Regions from separate parts of the Arthrobacter sp. RT-1 genome, predicted to be linked through region 2. Evidence: riboswitches for the same ligand, from Rfam matches in the RefSeq annotation. Region 2 holds a riboswitch; each other region holds the start of a gene.
The links. Region 2 has a riboswitch for cyclic di-AMP ahead of DXK94_RS21455 (hypothetical protein). Riboswitches for the same ligand answer to the same signal wherever they lie in the genome.
Positions count from the first base shown of each region.

Region 1: linked by a shared signal. The riboswitch ahead of DXK94_RS05755 (M23 family metallopeptidase) and the one ahead of DXK94_RS21455 (hypothetical protein) in region 2 are both predicted to bind cyclic di-AMP.
Region 3: linked by a shared signal. The riboswitch ahead of DXK94_RS15955 (LysM domain-containing protein) and the one ahead of DXK94_RS21455 (hypothetical protein) in region 2 are both predicted to bind cyclic di-AMP.

Region 1 covers NZ_QRGQ01000005.1:56,463-61,248, reverse strand. Annotated here, with positions in the region: gene DXK94_RS05765 (NlpC/P60 family protein) at 1-484, opposite strand, end outside; gene DXK94_RS05760 (C40 family peptidase) at 644-1,330, opposite strand; cyclic di-AMP (ydaO/yuaA leader) riboswitch at 1,401-1,585, opposite strand; gene DXK94_RS05755 (M23 family metallopeptidase) at 1,708-2,526, opposite strand; cyclic di-AMP (ydaO/yuaA leader) riboswitch at 2,537-2,781, opposite strand; gene DXK94_RS05750 (metal-dependent transcriptional regulator) at 2,898-3,593, opposite strand; gene serC (phosphoserine transaminase) at 3,876-4,786, shown strand, end outside.
Region 2 covers NZ_QRGQ01000036.1:7,080-11,865, reverse strand. Annotated here, with positions in the region: gene DXK94_RS17555 (response regulator transcription factor) at 118-858, shown strand; gene DXK94_RS17550 (HAMP domain-containing sensor histidine kinase) at 864-2,393, shown strand; cyclic di-AMP (ydaO/yuaA leader) riboswitch at 2,488-2,650, shown strand; gene DXK94_RS21455 (hypothetical protein) at 2,654-3,376, shown strand; gene DXK94_RS17540 (YdeI/OmpD-associated family protein) at 3,499-3,942, shown strand; gene DXK94_RS17535 (HAD-IA family hydrolase) at 3,923-4,603, opposite strand; gene DXK94_RS17530 (glyoxalase superfamily protein) at 4,619-4,786, opposite strand, start outside.
Region 3 covers NZ_QRGQ01000024.1:61,957-66,742, forward strand. Annotated here, with positions in the region: gene DXK94_RS15945 (APC family permease) at 1-953, shown strand, start outside; gene DXK94_RS15950 (YdiU family protein) at 950-2,425, shown strand; gene DXK94_RS15955 (LysM domain-containing protein) at 2,514-3,368, opposite strand; cyclic di-AMP (ydaO/yuaA leader) riboswitch at 3,372-3,541, opposite strand; gene DXK94_RS15960 (hypothetical protein) at 3,726-4,694, opposite strand.

The DNA of each region.
Region 1 (4,786 bases), on a different contig from region 2:
TAACACCCAGCTGGGCGTAGGCGGCGGACAGGATGGCCGCACCCTTGCCGCTGGCTGACGCCGGAGCTGCGGGGGCGGGAGCAGCGGTAACCGTGGCGGTGACCTTCGGAGCTGCCACAGGCTGGGCTGCCGGAGCGGCTTCCTGAACCTCAACCTCGGGCTCTTCCTCGACAACAACCGGGGCCGGCGTGGTGGTCACGGCGGGCTTTTCGTAGGTGATGGCGATGGTGGAAGCCGCGGAGATGGGGGCTTCAACAGCGGACTCGACTTCCAGCGTCGAGGCGGAAGCGGAGTCCCGCTGGATGTTGGCATCAGCAGCGTTGGCTGCAATGCCGCTGGTCAGGACCAGGCCGGAAGCGGCGGCAATAACCGCGGCCTGGCGGCCCACGCCGCCTGCGTTATCGCCGACAGCCTTGGCAATGACGGCGATTGAGTTGGTTTTGGTGACCTCGGCGCGGTGCCGTGCGGTAGCACGAGTAGTCATCAGTTCTCTCTTTCGATTTCCTCGGGGCCTGTGGGCAGCCCGAGAGTTTTGGACGCGCCGGCATCTTGGGGGTATGTCGGCGCGCCCCGAACGGGGATGTGTGATCTAGCGAAAAACAGGGGGCAAAGAAATAGTTCCCGGGGCCGAAGCTCCCAAGAACTATTTGCCCAGGGTGTAGAAGGAGGAGGTTCCGGTGGCGGCCACGGAGTGCAGCAGCGTGCCCTGGGAAGGGTTGAGGGCGCTGATCATCATGCCGTTGCCAACGTAGATGCCCACGTGTGCGCCGCCATTCTGCATGACCAGGTCGCCCGGCTGCGGGGTGGAGGTGGGTGTCATGGCCGTCCAGGCGTTGACGCGCGGGATGCTGATGCCGGCCTGGGCGTAGACCCACTGGGTGAAGCCTGAGCAGTCCCAGCCGTTGGGGGTGGTGCCGCCCCAGACGTAGGGGCTCCCGATGCCGGTGTAGGCGATGGCCGCGAGGCCGGAGGTGGCTGCTGAGCTGGCCGCCGCCACTGCCTTTTCTGCGGTGGATGCAGTGGTGGCCGCAGCTGAATCATCGTCGGCGTCGGCTTCGTCGGCGTCGGTGGACTGGGCACGGACCGGCTCGATCTTCGGCGCAGCGATGGTGGTCACCACGGGACGCTCGAAGGAAACGGTCGCGGTGGGCTCGGCGGTGACGGCAAGGGCGGTCTGCGCGGAACCCGACTCGGTGGAAGCGGAGACACCAGCGGTGGTGTCCGCTGCAGTGGCAGGCAGCCCCATACCAAGAACAAGACCGGAAGCAGCTGCGACAACTGCTGCCTGGCGACCTACTGTCCCGGCATTGGCACTAACAGCCTTGGACATGGCATCCAAAGGGTTGGTACGAACCGTTTGTGCACGGTGGCGCGCAGAATTATGGCGTGAAGACACGAAGGTAGCCTCTCCCAATGCCTGCGAGGTGAGCTGTCGGATTCGGATGGGAGTCACCCGGCCGCGCGGCTTCCAAGGAAGCTTTGCGACTTAACCCCAAGGCCTTCATGAAGAAGGCCAGAATTGGTTCCCCCGCCCCTGCCAGACGATGAAATGCGAACGGACCTTGAGCGGTGGCAGAGCTAGGCAATCCACTCAAGAGCGTCAACTTCGGAAAAGTTGACGCGAGTTAGACGGTACAGGAGTTTTGCAGCAATGTCACATTCAGGTCACGGCTGGTAACACCCAAGTGAGACATTGCACTCATTTGACTAAAGCCAGCGCGTGGGATCGACAACTTCGCCGTTGACCTGCACCTCAAAGTGGAGATGGCAGCCGGTGGAAGCTCCGGTGGTCCCGCTCAACGCGACAACGTCGCCGCGGGAGACCGTCTGGCCTTCTGTCACATTGAAGGACGACAGGTGGTTGTAGGTGGTCTCCAGGCCGTTGCCGTGGTCCACCACAACGCGGTTTCCACCGCCGTACTGGTGCCAGCCAACAAATGTCACGGTGCCGGTGGCAGCAGCGAGGACGGAGGTGCCGCACTGTGCCACATAATCCTGGCCCCGGTGGAAGTCGCCCGAGCCGCCGGTGATGGGGCTGACACGGTAGCCGAAGGGGGATGCAGTGGACATGGTGGCGAGCGGGGCACCAAGGCTCCCGGCAGAAGCGGCGCTCGAGACGGCGCCGGCAGACTGGGCACTGAGGAGCTGCTTAAGCTTGCCGTCCGGGTCAGCCTGCGTGACAACCGCCGAGCGGCTGAAGTCAATCTGGGCTCCCGCCTCGGCTGTGACAGCCGGCTGGGGCGTAACTGCCGAGGCAGCGACAGGTGTGCCTGCGGCGTCGGTGGCCATCACGGGGCTGGTGGCCGGAACAGTCACGGTCAGCACCAGGCCGGTGGCAGCAAGGGCAATACCGGCTTTTTGGCCGATGCCGCTGGCGGAGGCAAACTCGGTGATCTGCTGGAAGGGACCCCGACGGCGGCGCGCATCACGGTGGAGATCGCGGGGGCGCTCCGTGTGGATGACTTCGACGACACGCGGTGTCGAAGCGGGGATGGCCGCGCGGCGGCGCCCCCTGGAGGTCTGCATGGACAAGAAGGATTCCTCTCTGAAAGCCTGCGAAGTTAGCTGTCGGATTCGGGTCAGAGAGTTCAAAGACCCGGTCCGCCGTAGGCAAGCTTCGGCACAGAGATATCCCCGGAAAGGGTTCCTTCGCTGGAAGAGGCTTGCTGCTGACGGACTTCACCCCAAGGCAGTCCCCCCGCTGCCGCTTGTGGTTCCCCCGCCTCTGCCAGTTATTGCTCGTGCACCTGGTCCGCTGGCAGAGCTCGGCTCCGGATCAGGTAACGCTTTAGTATCAACGCTCGCGTTCAACTATAGAGGCTTAAACCCCAAAGTAACAATTCCGTTATCTTTGCCTAAATGCCATTCGATAGGGTAATCGCGCCCGGGCGGGTCCTCTACCGGACCGTGACAAACACGTGGGCGGCCACTTCCGGAGGAAGCTCCAGCGCACCTTCGATGCCGGGTACCCGCACGGAGATGTAGTCCCCCACCCGTTCGAGCGACACGGTGGCGCCGGGGCGGATGCCGCCCTCATCAAGCTGGACCAGCAGTTCGGGCTCCACCTGGATGGGTTCGGCCAGCCGGCTGACGGTGACCGTCGACGCAGGACCGTACGTTTTCATCGCTTCCAGCAGGCTCACGGCTCCGTCGGAACCGCCCGGCAGGGGCTGGCCGCCCAGGGCAGCGAGTCCCGGGATGGGATTGCCGTAGGGCGACTCCGTGGGGTGGTCGAGCATCTCGTAGATGCGCCGCTCCACCCGTTCGCTCATGACGTGTTCCCACCGGCAGGCTTCGTCGTGCACGTACGCCCAATCGAGTCCGATGACGTCGGCCAGGAGCCTCTCGGCCAGCCGGTGCTTGCGCATCACTTCGGTGGCGCGCTTACGGCCGGTTTCGGTGAGCTCAAGGTGCCGGTCGCCGGACACCACCACCAGCCCGTCCCGCTCCATCCTGCCGATGGTCTGGGAGACCGTGGGTCCCGAGTGGCGGAGCCGCTCGGCAATACGGGCCCGCAGGGCAATAATGTTCTCTTCCTCAAGCTCCAAAATGGTGCGAAGGTACATTTCCGTAGTGTCGATCAGATCCGTCATCCAGCTCAGCTCCTCGAGCGCAGTACCTTGCGTTGTCCCACCGTATCGCCTATCACTGCGACGTAGTCCGGTGGCAAGCTTAGCCTATTTTGACTTTGTCCGAATAGTTCGCGGTTGCCCCCAGGACGTCTCAATGGCTGGACTATGACGGGTCCGGTTCCCGCCGAAACAGCTGTTCAGGCAGAATGGGAAAGGCCTCAGTTGCAGTCATTGCCGACTGCCGGCCAGCGACCATCCACCCGTTCGGACCAAAGCCACGTCCACGCCGAAATTGGAGCCCCTGTGAGCGAACCCAGCATCACTATTCCCGCCGACCTCCTGCCTCAGGACGGGCGGTTCGGCGCAGGACCTTCCAAGGTCAGGCAGGAGCAGATTGATGCGCTGTCCGCGGCATCAAAGAACATCCTGGGTACCTCCCACCGGCAGGCCCCGGTCAAGAACCTCGTTGGCTCGGTCCGCGAAGGCCTGAGCCAGTTCTTCCGCGCACCCGAAGGTTATGAAGTAGTCCTGGGCGTGGGCGGCTCCACGGCATTCTGGGATATTGCCAGCTTCGGACTCGTGGAGAAGAAGGCCCAGCACCTGTCCTTCGGTGAGTTCGGGTCCAAGTTTGCGGCCGCAACCAACAAGGCTCCTTTCCTGGATGCCTCCTCAATCCTTAAGTCCGAGCCGGGCACCCGCCCTGTGCCCACGGCCGAAGCAGGCGTGGACGTTTACGCCTGGCCCCAGAACGAGACCTCCACGGGTGTTTCCGCTCCCGTGCAGCGGGTGGCAGGTGCCGATGAGGGCGCGCTGGTGCTGGTGGACGCCACCTCGGCTGCCGGCGGCCTGGACGTAGACGTTGCAGAGAGCGACGTCTACTACTTTGCACCGCAAAAGAACTTTGCCTCCGACGGCGGACTGTGGCTTGGCCTGTTCTCCCCCGCTGCCGTGGAACGCGCCGCCCGGATCAAGGCCAGTGACCGCTGGATCCCGGATTTCCTGGACCTGCAGACCGCCATCGACAACTCGCGCCTGAACCAGACTTACAACACCCCGTCGCTGTCCACCCTGGTGACCCTGGATGCCCAGGTGCAGTGGCTGAACTCGAACGGCGGCCTCGAATTCGCGGCCAAGCGCACGGCGGACTCTGCTGGCCGCATCTATTCATGGGCTGAGGCTTCGGAATTCGCCACCCCGTTCGTCGCCAACCCGGA
Region 2 (4,786 bases):
GCTGGTGAAAGTCCTGCAGCAGAAGTGGGGCAGTATTCAGCTGGCTAGGCTGGCATTCACAGCTTGGGCACAGGAAGCGCATAGCCCGGCTTAAACGAATGATCGGAGAGTTGTCCCATGGCCACTTCGCACTCCATGACCAACAACCTCCCCACGCTCTCGCACCCGGACGGCTCCCCCATCCGTGCCCTGGTGGTGGACGATGAGCCCAGCCTCTCCGAACTGATGAGCATGGGCCTGCGAATGGCCGGGTGGTCCGTCGCCGTCGCCGCCGACGGCCCGCAAGCGGTGAAACTCGCCAAGGACTTTCGCCCCGACGTGCTGGTGCTGGACGTGATGCTTCCCGGCTTCGACGGCGTCGAACTGCTGGGCAGGATCCGCGCCTTTGCGCCGGAGGTGCCTGCGCTCTTCCTCACGGCCAAGGACGCTATCCAGGACCGGATCGTGGGCCTGGCCGCAGGCGGCGACGACTACGTCACTAAGCCGTTCAGCATGGAGGAAGTCCTGCTCAGGCTCCACCGCCTGGTGCAGCGTGCGGGGGTTGCCGCCATGGACACCGCCGAGCTGGTGGTGGGCGACCTTGTCCTCAACGTCGATACCCGGGAGGTCACCAGGGCGGGCGATGATGTCCAGCTCACGGCCACCCAGTTCGAGCTCCTCCGCTACCTGATGGAGAACCCCAAGAGGGTGATCAGCAAGGCGCAAATTCTGGACAGGGTGTGGGACTACGACTTCGGCGGCCAGGCCAACATCGTGGAGCTCTACATCTCCTATCTGCGCAAGAAGATCGATGCCGTGCACCCGCCCATGATCCACACCGTGCGCGGGGCCGGCTACGTGATCAAGCCGGCGGAGTAGGCGCCATGGCTTCCCCCGAAGCTCCGCAGTCCCATCGGCGGAGCTGGCTCAGACCCGCCACCTGGCACCTTCGCACCCGGCTGATCCTCCTGGCCATGGCCTTGCTGATCGCGATCTGCGGCGCTGTGGGAGTGGTCAGCTACGCGTCCATGGACGCCTTCCTGACACGGCAGCTTGATGAGCAGCTGAGCCAGGCTGCAGAAAGAGCCAATGATCCCGGCCGTCCCCCGATGGGCGGCTTCAACGGACGCGACCCGCTGGACGCGCGCGGGCAGAGCGTCGGCACGGTCAACGCCAGGATCCTCAACGGCCAGGTTAACAGTGGCGGTTTCCTGGCGTCAGACACCACCCGTTCCGCGCTGTCCACCGAAGACAAGGAAACCCTGCTGGCGTTGGCCGCCAACGCCCAGCCGGTGGACCGCGCCCTCTCCAACGGCAGCTACCGGCTCGTTGCGGTGAGAACAAATTTCGGAGATGTCCTGGTGACCGGGCTCCCCCTCGCCGGCAAGGAAAGTACCCTCACGTCGCTGGTGTGGACCTTCGTATTCGTCTCGCTGGGGGGCCTGCTGCTGGTGGGGCTGGCCGGAACCATCCTGATCCGGCGCACCATGAAGCCGCTGGAACAGCTCTCCGAGGTGGCCACCCGGGTGTCACAGCTGCCGCTCGACGCCGGTGAGGTGGCGCTGGCGGTGCGGGTGCCGCCGTCGAACTCCAACCCCGGAACGGAAGTGGGCAGCGTTGGCCATGCGCTGAACCTCATGCTGGACAACGTGGCCAGTGCGCTGCAGGCACGGCAGAAGAGCGAGACCAAGGTGCGGCAGTTCGTGGCGGACGCGTCCCACGAGCTGCGGACCCCGCTGACCGCCATCCGCGGCTACACCGAGCTGATGCGGATGACGGAGGACTTCACGCCGGACGGCCAGAAGTCGCTGGCCAGGGTGCAGAGCCAGTCCGAACGGATGACGGCGCTGGTGGAGGACCTGCTGCTGCTCGCCCGCCTGGACGAGGGGCAACCGCTGAAACTCACCGAGGTGGACCTCACGCAGCTCGTGGTGGAGAGCGTCAGTGACGAAAAGGTGATGGCCCCCGGACACACCTGGCGCCTTGAGCTGCCCGATGAGCCGGTGGTGGTCAACGGCGATGCCTCCCAGCTGCGCCAGGTGCTGGTGAACCTGCTCTCCAACGCCCGCAAGCACACACCGTCCGGCACCACAGTGGTGACCGGCGTCGGCACCTCGCCCGAGGGTGCGGCGATCGTAACGGTAAGGGACGACGGCGGGGGTATCCCTGCCGCATTCGTGGACCATGTCTTTTCACGCTTCACCCGCGCAGACGCGGCCCGGAAAGGCTCGGGAGACCAGGCGGGAGGCTCCGCGGCCGAAGGCACCAGCGGCCTGGGCCTGTCCATCGTGCAGTCAATCGTGGAAGCCCACGGCGGCCGGGTAACGGTGACGTCACGGCCAGGCCATACGGAGTTCGCCCTGCAACTTCCACGCCTGCAGCAACAGGGGCAAGACGACGCGCCGTCGTCGTGATCTCCGTTACCTAAATGTGACTTAAGCGCTGCACTCCTGTACCGTCGATTGGGTGCGGTTCCCGTTCGGACCGCATATCCGGATGACGCCAAGCTCTGCCACTTCCCGGATCTCCCCGATTGACCAAGGCAGAGGCGGGGGACCCACCGTCCCGGGCATGTACCGCCCTGGGGTTAAGCCAGCACGTGATCTTTCCGTGTGGCCGGATGCCCTCATCCGAACCCGACAGCTAACTCCGCAGGTGTGAGAGGCGATCAATCATGTTCAAATTCCCGGTAAAACCGCGCCCGAAAAACGGCTCTGACAGCAATGCGGAGCGCCCTGAAGGCAAGAACTTCACCTTTGGCCAGCGTGCCGCAGTCCTGGCAGCGTCCTGTGCGCTGCTGGTCGGAGTAGGCGCCGCAGGCCAGGCCACCGATGCCATGACCACGGTCTCATCAAGCGCCCAGTCCACAGCGGATTCGGACGCGCAGATGAGCATCGAGAAGAGCGAGATCCGGTCCAACCCGGCCGAGTCACCCGCGCCCCCCGCGATCAACGTTGTGCCCCAGGCCGCGGAGCCGGCACCGGCCCCCGCACCCGAGCCTGCTCCGGCTGAACCTGCTCCGGCACCCGCCCCTGAACCCGCGCCCGCACCGGCACCGGCACCCGAGCCGGCTCCCGTCGTCGCGGTTAATGACCCCGCAGGTGCCCAGGCCTACGCAGCCAGCCAGCTGGCATCCTACGGCTGGGCCGCGGACCAGATGCAGTGCCTGGTGACGCTGTGGGACAAGGAATCGGACTGGACCACCACGGCCACCAACCCCAGCAGCGGCGCCTACGGCATCGTGCAGTCCCTGCCCGCCGAGAAGATGGCGAGCGCCGGGGCCGACTACCTCACCAACTACCGCACGCAGATCAACTGGGGCCTGAACTACATCCAGGAGCGTTACCAGTCCCCGTGCGGCGCGCTGAACTTCCACTACGCCAACAACTGGTACTAAGCCTGCGCTGCCGCCGTTGAAGCGGCACCAGTCTGTTGAAGCGGCCCTCTTCCGTTGAAGGGGGCCGCTTCTGTTGAAGCCCTTGTGTTGAAGCCGGTCCGGGGCCTGGTTTATTTTGAACCATGAAGTTCACCACCACCATCCAGGGCAGCGGCAATAAGACCGGCATTGAGGTTCCCGAGCATGTTGTGGAGGGGCTTGGGGCCGGCAGGCGGCCTCCGGTGGTGGTGACCATCAACGGCAAGAGCTACCGCAGCAGCATTGCGGCGATGGGCGGGCGGAACATGATCTCCCTCAGCGCCCATAACCGGGAGTTCACCGGGGTCTCCGCTGGAGAAACGGTGGATGTGGAGCTGGAACTGGACACGCAGCCGCGGATCGTGGAGGTTCCCGGGGACCTTGCGGCAGCGATGGCTGCGGAGCCGGCCGCACAGGAGTTCTACGCCACCCTCAGCTACAGTGCCCAGCGGCGGTATGTAGAGCCGCTGGATGACGCCAAGACACCGGAAACCCGGGCGCGGCGGATCGCCAAGGTTGTGGCGGACCTCAAAGCCGGAAAGAAATGACCGGCTGGCCGTTGCCTTCCGCATCCACGACGGCGGTGACACTGCTGTAGTCCGCGATGTGCAGCACGCCGTCCGGCAGCGGTCCGGTGTTTGGGCCCACAGCCACGGTGCGGATGCCCGCAGCAACGCCCGCGGCAATGCCGGCGGGGGCGTCCTCGAACACCAGCGCCTCCGCCGGCTCCGCTCCCAGGAGGGCTGCGGCCTTGAGGTAGCCTTCCGGGTCCGGCTTGCCGCGGCTTACCTGTTCGGCCGTGACTGCAATGGCCGGCATGGGCAGCCCCGCAGCGGCCATGCGGATGTCGGCCAGCACACGGTCGGCGGAGGTGACCAGCGCGACGGCGTCGGCGGGCAAGGCTGCCAGCAGCCGCGCCGCTCCGGCCAACGCCAGGATGCCGACCGTCCGGACCCGCTCCATGGCCCCGAGCTCCGCAGTCAGGGCGTGAACATCAGCACCGGCGGGGGCAAAGCGCCGGACCGTATCGATGGCCTGCACACCATGGGACGTCCGCAGGATCTCCTCGAAGTCCAGGCCGTAGCGCACGGCGAATTCACCCCAGACCTCTTCCACCACAGCGGTGGAGTCCACCAGCGTGCCGTCCATGTCGAACAGGACGGCACGGCAGGTCAGGGTTCGTTGGCTGGCGGAAGCGGAATGGCTCATGCTTCCCATCGTGCCCTAACGGCCGGGGATGTACTGCACCGCCCACCTGTTGCCGTCGGGGTCTGCGAAGTAGACAAAGTGGCCCCAGTCCTGCACATCAACGTCGCTGACATCCACCCCGTTGTCTTTCAGGTGACGGTGCGCTGCCTCGATGTCGCTGACCACCAGCTGCAGGTTGGAGCC
Region 3 (4,786 bases), on a different contig from region 2:
TTAAATTCAACGTGGTGCTGACCCTGGTGGAGATGATCGCGCTCTGCATCGTGATCGGCGTCGGCTTCTACGTGATGGCCCAGGGGACAGGCAATCCGGGCGAAATCTTCGTGTTCAACGACTACCAGGACAAGGGACTGTTCCTGGCCGTCACCGCCGCCACCTCCATCGCCTTCTTCGCCATGGTGGGCTTCGAAGACTCGGTGAACATGGTGGAAGAAACCCGGAACCCCGAAAAGATCTTCCCCCGGACCATGCTGACCGGGCTCGGTATTGCCGTGCTCCTCTACATGCTGGTGGCGGTCTCCGTGGTCAGCGTCCTGACCCCCACGGAGCTTGAAGGCATCCGGGAAGCTGAGGGAGCCGCGCTCCTGGAAGTGGTCCACAAAGGGTCACCCGACTTCCCGATCGACAGGGTCTTCCCGTTCCTGGCCGTCTTCGCCGTCGCCAACACAGCCCTGATCAACATGCTGATGGCCAGCCGCCTCATCTACGGCATGGCCCGGCAACACGTCCTGCCGCGGGCCTTGGGGAAGGTGCTGCCCGTTCGCCGCACCCCCTGGGCCGGCATCGCCTTCTCCACCATCCTCGCGCTGGGCCTGATCCTCTATGTGACCAGCGATCCCGAGAGCAACATTGTGGCCAACCTGTCCGGCACCACGGCGTTCCTGCTGCTGTGCGTCTTTACCGTGGTGAACGTGGCCTGCCTGGTGCTGCGGCGGAAGCGGGACCCCGACCGGAAGGTGTTCTTCACCTCGCCCGGCCAACTGCCCCTCGTGGCGGCACTGCTCTGCGCGTTCCTTGCCGGCCCGTGGGTGGGCCGCAACGTGATCCAGTACCAGATTGCCGGCGGACTGATGGTGATCGGGGTTGTCCTGTGGCTGGTTACCTGGCTGGTCAACCGGCGGACAAACGACAGGGATTCCAACGACACGGATAGGGTTAATCCATGACTGCCTCTGCAGAATCAACAGTTACTTTCGACGGCCGCTTCGCCAGGGAACTGGCGGAATTGGCGGTTCCCTGGCAGGCGGAGGAAGCCCCCGACCCGCAGCTCCTGGTCTTCAATGAGGCGCTCGCACATGAGCTGGGACTCGACCCGGACTACCTGCGCACGCCCGAGGGCGTCCGGCTCCTGCTCGGCAACCACCTGCCGGAAGGGGCAACCCCCGTGGCCCAGGCCTACGCCGGACACCAGTTCGGTGGCTACTCGCCCCTGCTCGGCGACGGCCGGGCCCTGCTCCTCGGCGAGATCGTGGACGCCAGCGGCCGCCTGCGGGACATCCATCTCAAGGGTTCTGGCCGCACACCCTTTGCGCGGGCAGGCGACGGACGTGCCGTCGTCGGGCCGATGCTGCGGGAGTACCTGGTGAGCGAGGCGATGCATGCGCTGCGCATCCCCACCACCCGCTCGCTGGCCGTGGTGGGTACCGGACGGCAGGTGCGCCGGGATGACATGCTGCCCGGCGCGGTCCTGGCGCGCGTGGCCAGCAGCCACCTGCGCGTGGGAAGTTTCCAGTACGCGCGGGCTACGGACAATATTGAGCTGCTGCGCCGGCTGGCGGACCACGCCATCGCCAGGCACTACCCGGCCGCTGCCGAAGCAGAAAACCCGTACCTGGCCCTCTTTAAGGGCGTAGTGTCCGCCCAGGCCTCGCTGGTGGCGCAGTGGATGCTGGTGGGGTTTGTCCATGGTGTGATGAATACGGACAACATGACCATCTCCGGTGAAACCATCGACTACGGACCCTGCGCCTTTATGGACGCCTTTAATCCCGCCGCGGTCTACAGCTCCATCGACGTCGGCGGACGCTATGCGTACGCCAACCAGCCCGTCGTGGCCGAATGGAACCTCGCCCGCCTCGCCGAAGCGATGCTGCCGCTTTTCAATGAGGACCAGGAACAGGCCGTTGCCCCCGCCGTGGAAGCCCTGGGCGAATTCCGGAAGCAGTACAGCGATGCCTGGTTCAGCGGCATGAAAACCAAGCTGGGCCTCCCGGAAGCCCCGGCCGGAAGCCCTGGGGACGCCGCAGCATCGGAGCTGGTGGACGGGGTTGTTGCGCTGCTCAAGGACGGCCCCGTCGATTACACCCAGTTCTTCCGGAACCTCGGCCAGGCAGCGCGCGGGAACGTCCGGCCGGCCCGCGGCATGGTCCTGGACCTCGCCGCGTTCGACGCCTGGGCCGGGCAGTGGCTGGCACTGGATCCCGACGCTGACCTGATGGATTCGGTGAACCCGGTGTACATCCCGCGCAACCACCTCGTGGAGGAAGCGCTCGCGGCCGCCACCGGGGGGGACCTTGATCCGCTGCACCGGCTGCTGCAGGCCGTCAGTGCTCCCTACGATGAACGCCCGGGCCTTGAACGCTACACGGAAGGCCCGCCGGAAGACTTCGGCACCTACATGACCTTCTGCGGTACGTAACCCGGAAGGGCCGGGAACGAGACAAGGGCGGCAGCCGGGATATCCCGGCTGCCGCCCTTGTCTGCGCTGCTTCGGTATGCGAGCGAAATTACGCTACGCGGACGAAGGAAGCTCCACTGAGCCAGCTAATGGAGTGGACCTCGGTCTTGAAGCCGTCAACGCCGCCGCTGACAACCTGGCCGTTGCCGGCGAAGACGCCCACGTGGCCGGCAGTGATCACCAGGTCACCCGGGGCGGGGGTGCCCACCACGGAGCCGTACTGGTAGAACTGGCCCGGGGCCAGGTCGCCCACGGACTTGCCAACGGCGCGGAGAGCCTTCTCCACCATGGCGGTGCAATCCTGCTGGACGCCGAGCTGGCCGTAGGCGTTGGCCAGGATGGCTGCGCCGGTGCCCGTTCCGGTGGCAACGGGAGCAGCCGGTGCCGGGGCCGGGGCCGGAGCGGGGGCGGTGGAGGCGTAGGAGATGTTCATGCCGGTGTTCGCGGGAGCTGATGCGGCCTGGACCGGAGCGGCGGCGGGTGCTGCGTATCCGGCGCCCGGGATGGTGATCTGGTCGCCCGGGTAGATGATGGTCGAGATGTCCAGCCCGTTGGCGGCGAGGACATCGTTGAGGCTGACGCCGTTGGCTGCCGAGATGGCGCCCAGGGTGTCACCGGAAACAACGGTGTGGACGTTGGCGGCGGCTGCTGCTGCGGGGGCGGCAACTGCGGCGGCGGGCGCCGAGTAGGCCTGGACGTTAGTGGCTTCGGTGCTGTCCGGGCCGGTCACGCCTGCATGGGCCGGAGCTCCGACGCCGAACGCAATGCCGGATGCAGCGGCAACTGCGAGGGCCGGGCGGCCGAGCGTCCGGGCCTGGGACTTGGCGGAAACAGCCAAACCCTGAAGCACGATCGAGCGGGCTGGAGTCGCGCGGTGACGGGCGGTGATGGAATTTTTTGACACGGTTGATCGCCTCTCCCATGCCTGCGGGGTGAGCTGTCGGGTTCGGGTTGGAGATACCCGGCCGAAAGCAACCCCGAACGGAACGAGGCGCTATCGACTTAACCCCAAGGCTTTGAAAAAGCCGCGGAAACTTGGTTCCCCCGTCCCTGCCAACAGGAAAGCGATTGAATCCCGTATCAGCGGCAGGGCTCGGCATGCTGAGGGGAATGTCCCGCTTGGGAGGGACACGTGAAAGACCATAACCCGCCCTGCAGCCGATTGTCACATTTGGATAACATACGAGGCCCTTCTCTCGGATTAAGCAATCGTCTTGACTGTCGGGCACGCTGCCGGGCTGACCTCGGCTGATAGCTTTTGTTAACCCTGCGCACAGGATCGCGTAACAAAGTCATAAAGTTGCGCACGTAACACCGCTCCTGCGGGAACGCGGATAGCTCCCTGCCGGGCGTCGACAGTGACCTGCAGAGGCAGCACAGTGCCCACCTTGTCCTCCGCAATGGCATGCGGGTCACAGCGGGCGGGGCGGATATGCAAGGGGAACTGACGGGGGACGTCACCCGCCGTGAGGGTGAGGTTTTCCGGCCAGGGATTCCGGGGCGCTTCGGCCAGCAGGGGAGTGCCGCCAATGCTCCGTATGGTCAGGGACCGGGCCGCCTGGTCCGGGTTTTTCCTATCTGCTGCCGGGTGCGGGGCCACCACAAGGTGGACGACGGCGGTGCGCGCGTCCGGCGCCACCTCCAGCTGCGTGCCCAGGCGGATGTCCGCCACGGCGGCTACTGCGGTGGCGAGGCAGAGTTCGCCATTGTTGCGCCGGAGGACCCCGAATGGATCAGAGGCGCTGAAGGTCAGTTGCCGCGGCCGGGACTGTCCGGGTGAGGTCACGAGGACGGTGGCCTTCGCCGTTTCCCCGTCCGGGGAGGGGCGCCCTTCGCATGTTGCAGCGGGAAGCGCCGCCGGCAGGCTTTTCGGCTGGCCGGGCGGCAGTTCGAGGTCATCCCCGGCGGGCATCCAGCTGATCGCTTCTTGAAAGAAGGCAGAGATGACTTCGGCCTGGATCAGCGTCACCGCAGCGTCTGACGTATTGGTGAGCTGCAGCTGGACCTCAGGCTTGCCATATTGGTCCCGCGACTGGTTTAGCTCGACAGCTATGGGTCCTTGCCCTGCTGTGGCAGTCGGTGTCTCCCCGGTAGTCTCCGGCGCCGGGGAGGATGTGCAGGCCGACGCTGCCTGTACCGTCGCCAGTGCTGCCGCCGCGGCCAGGACCCGCAGGCGGCGAGGGTGTGGACGGAGCACTCCAGTTCCTGCCGGTGCGCCATTCCCGCCCATGCCACAAGTCTAGGATCGGCACGCACGGACGGCGGAATCCTGTGCATGGCGACGAACGCTGGCATCAGCGTCGCCATCGCAAGAAAATGTAA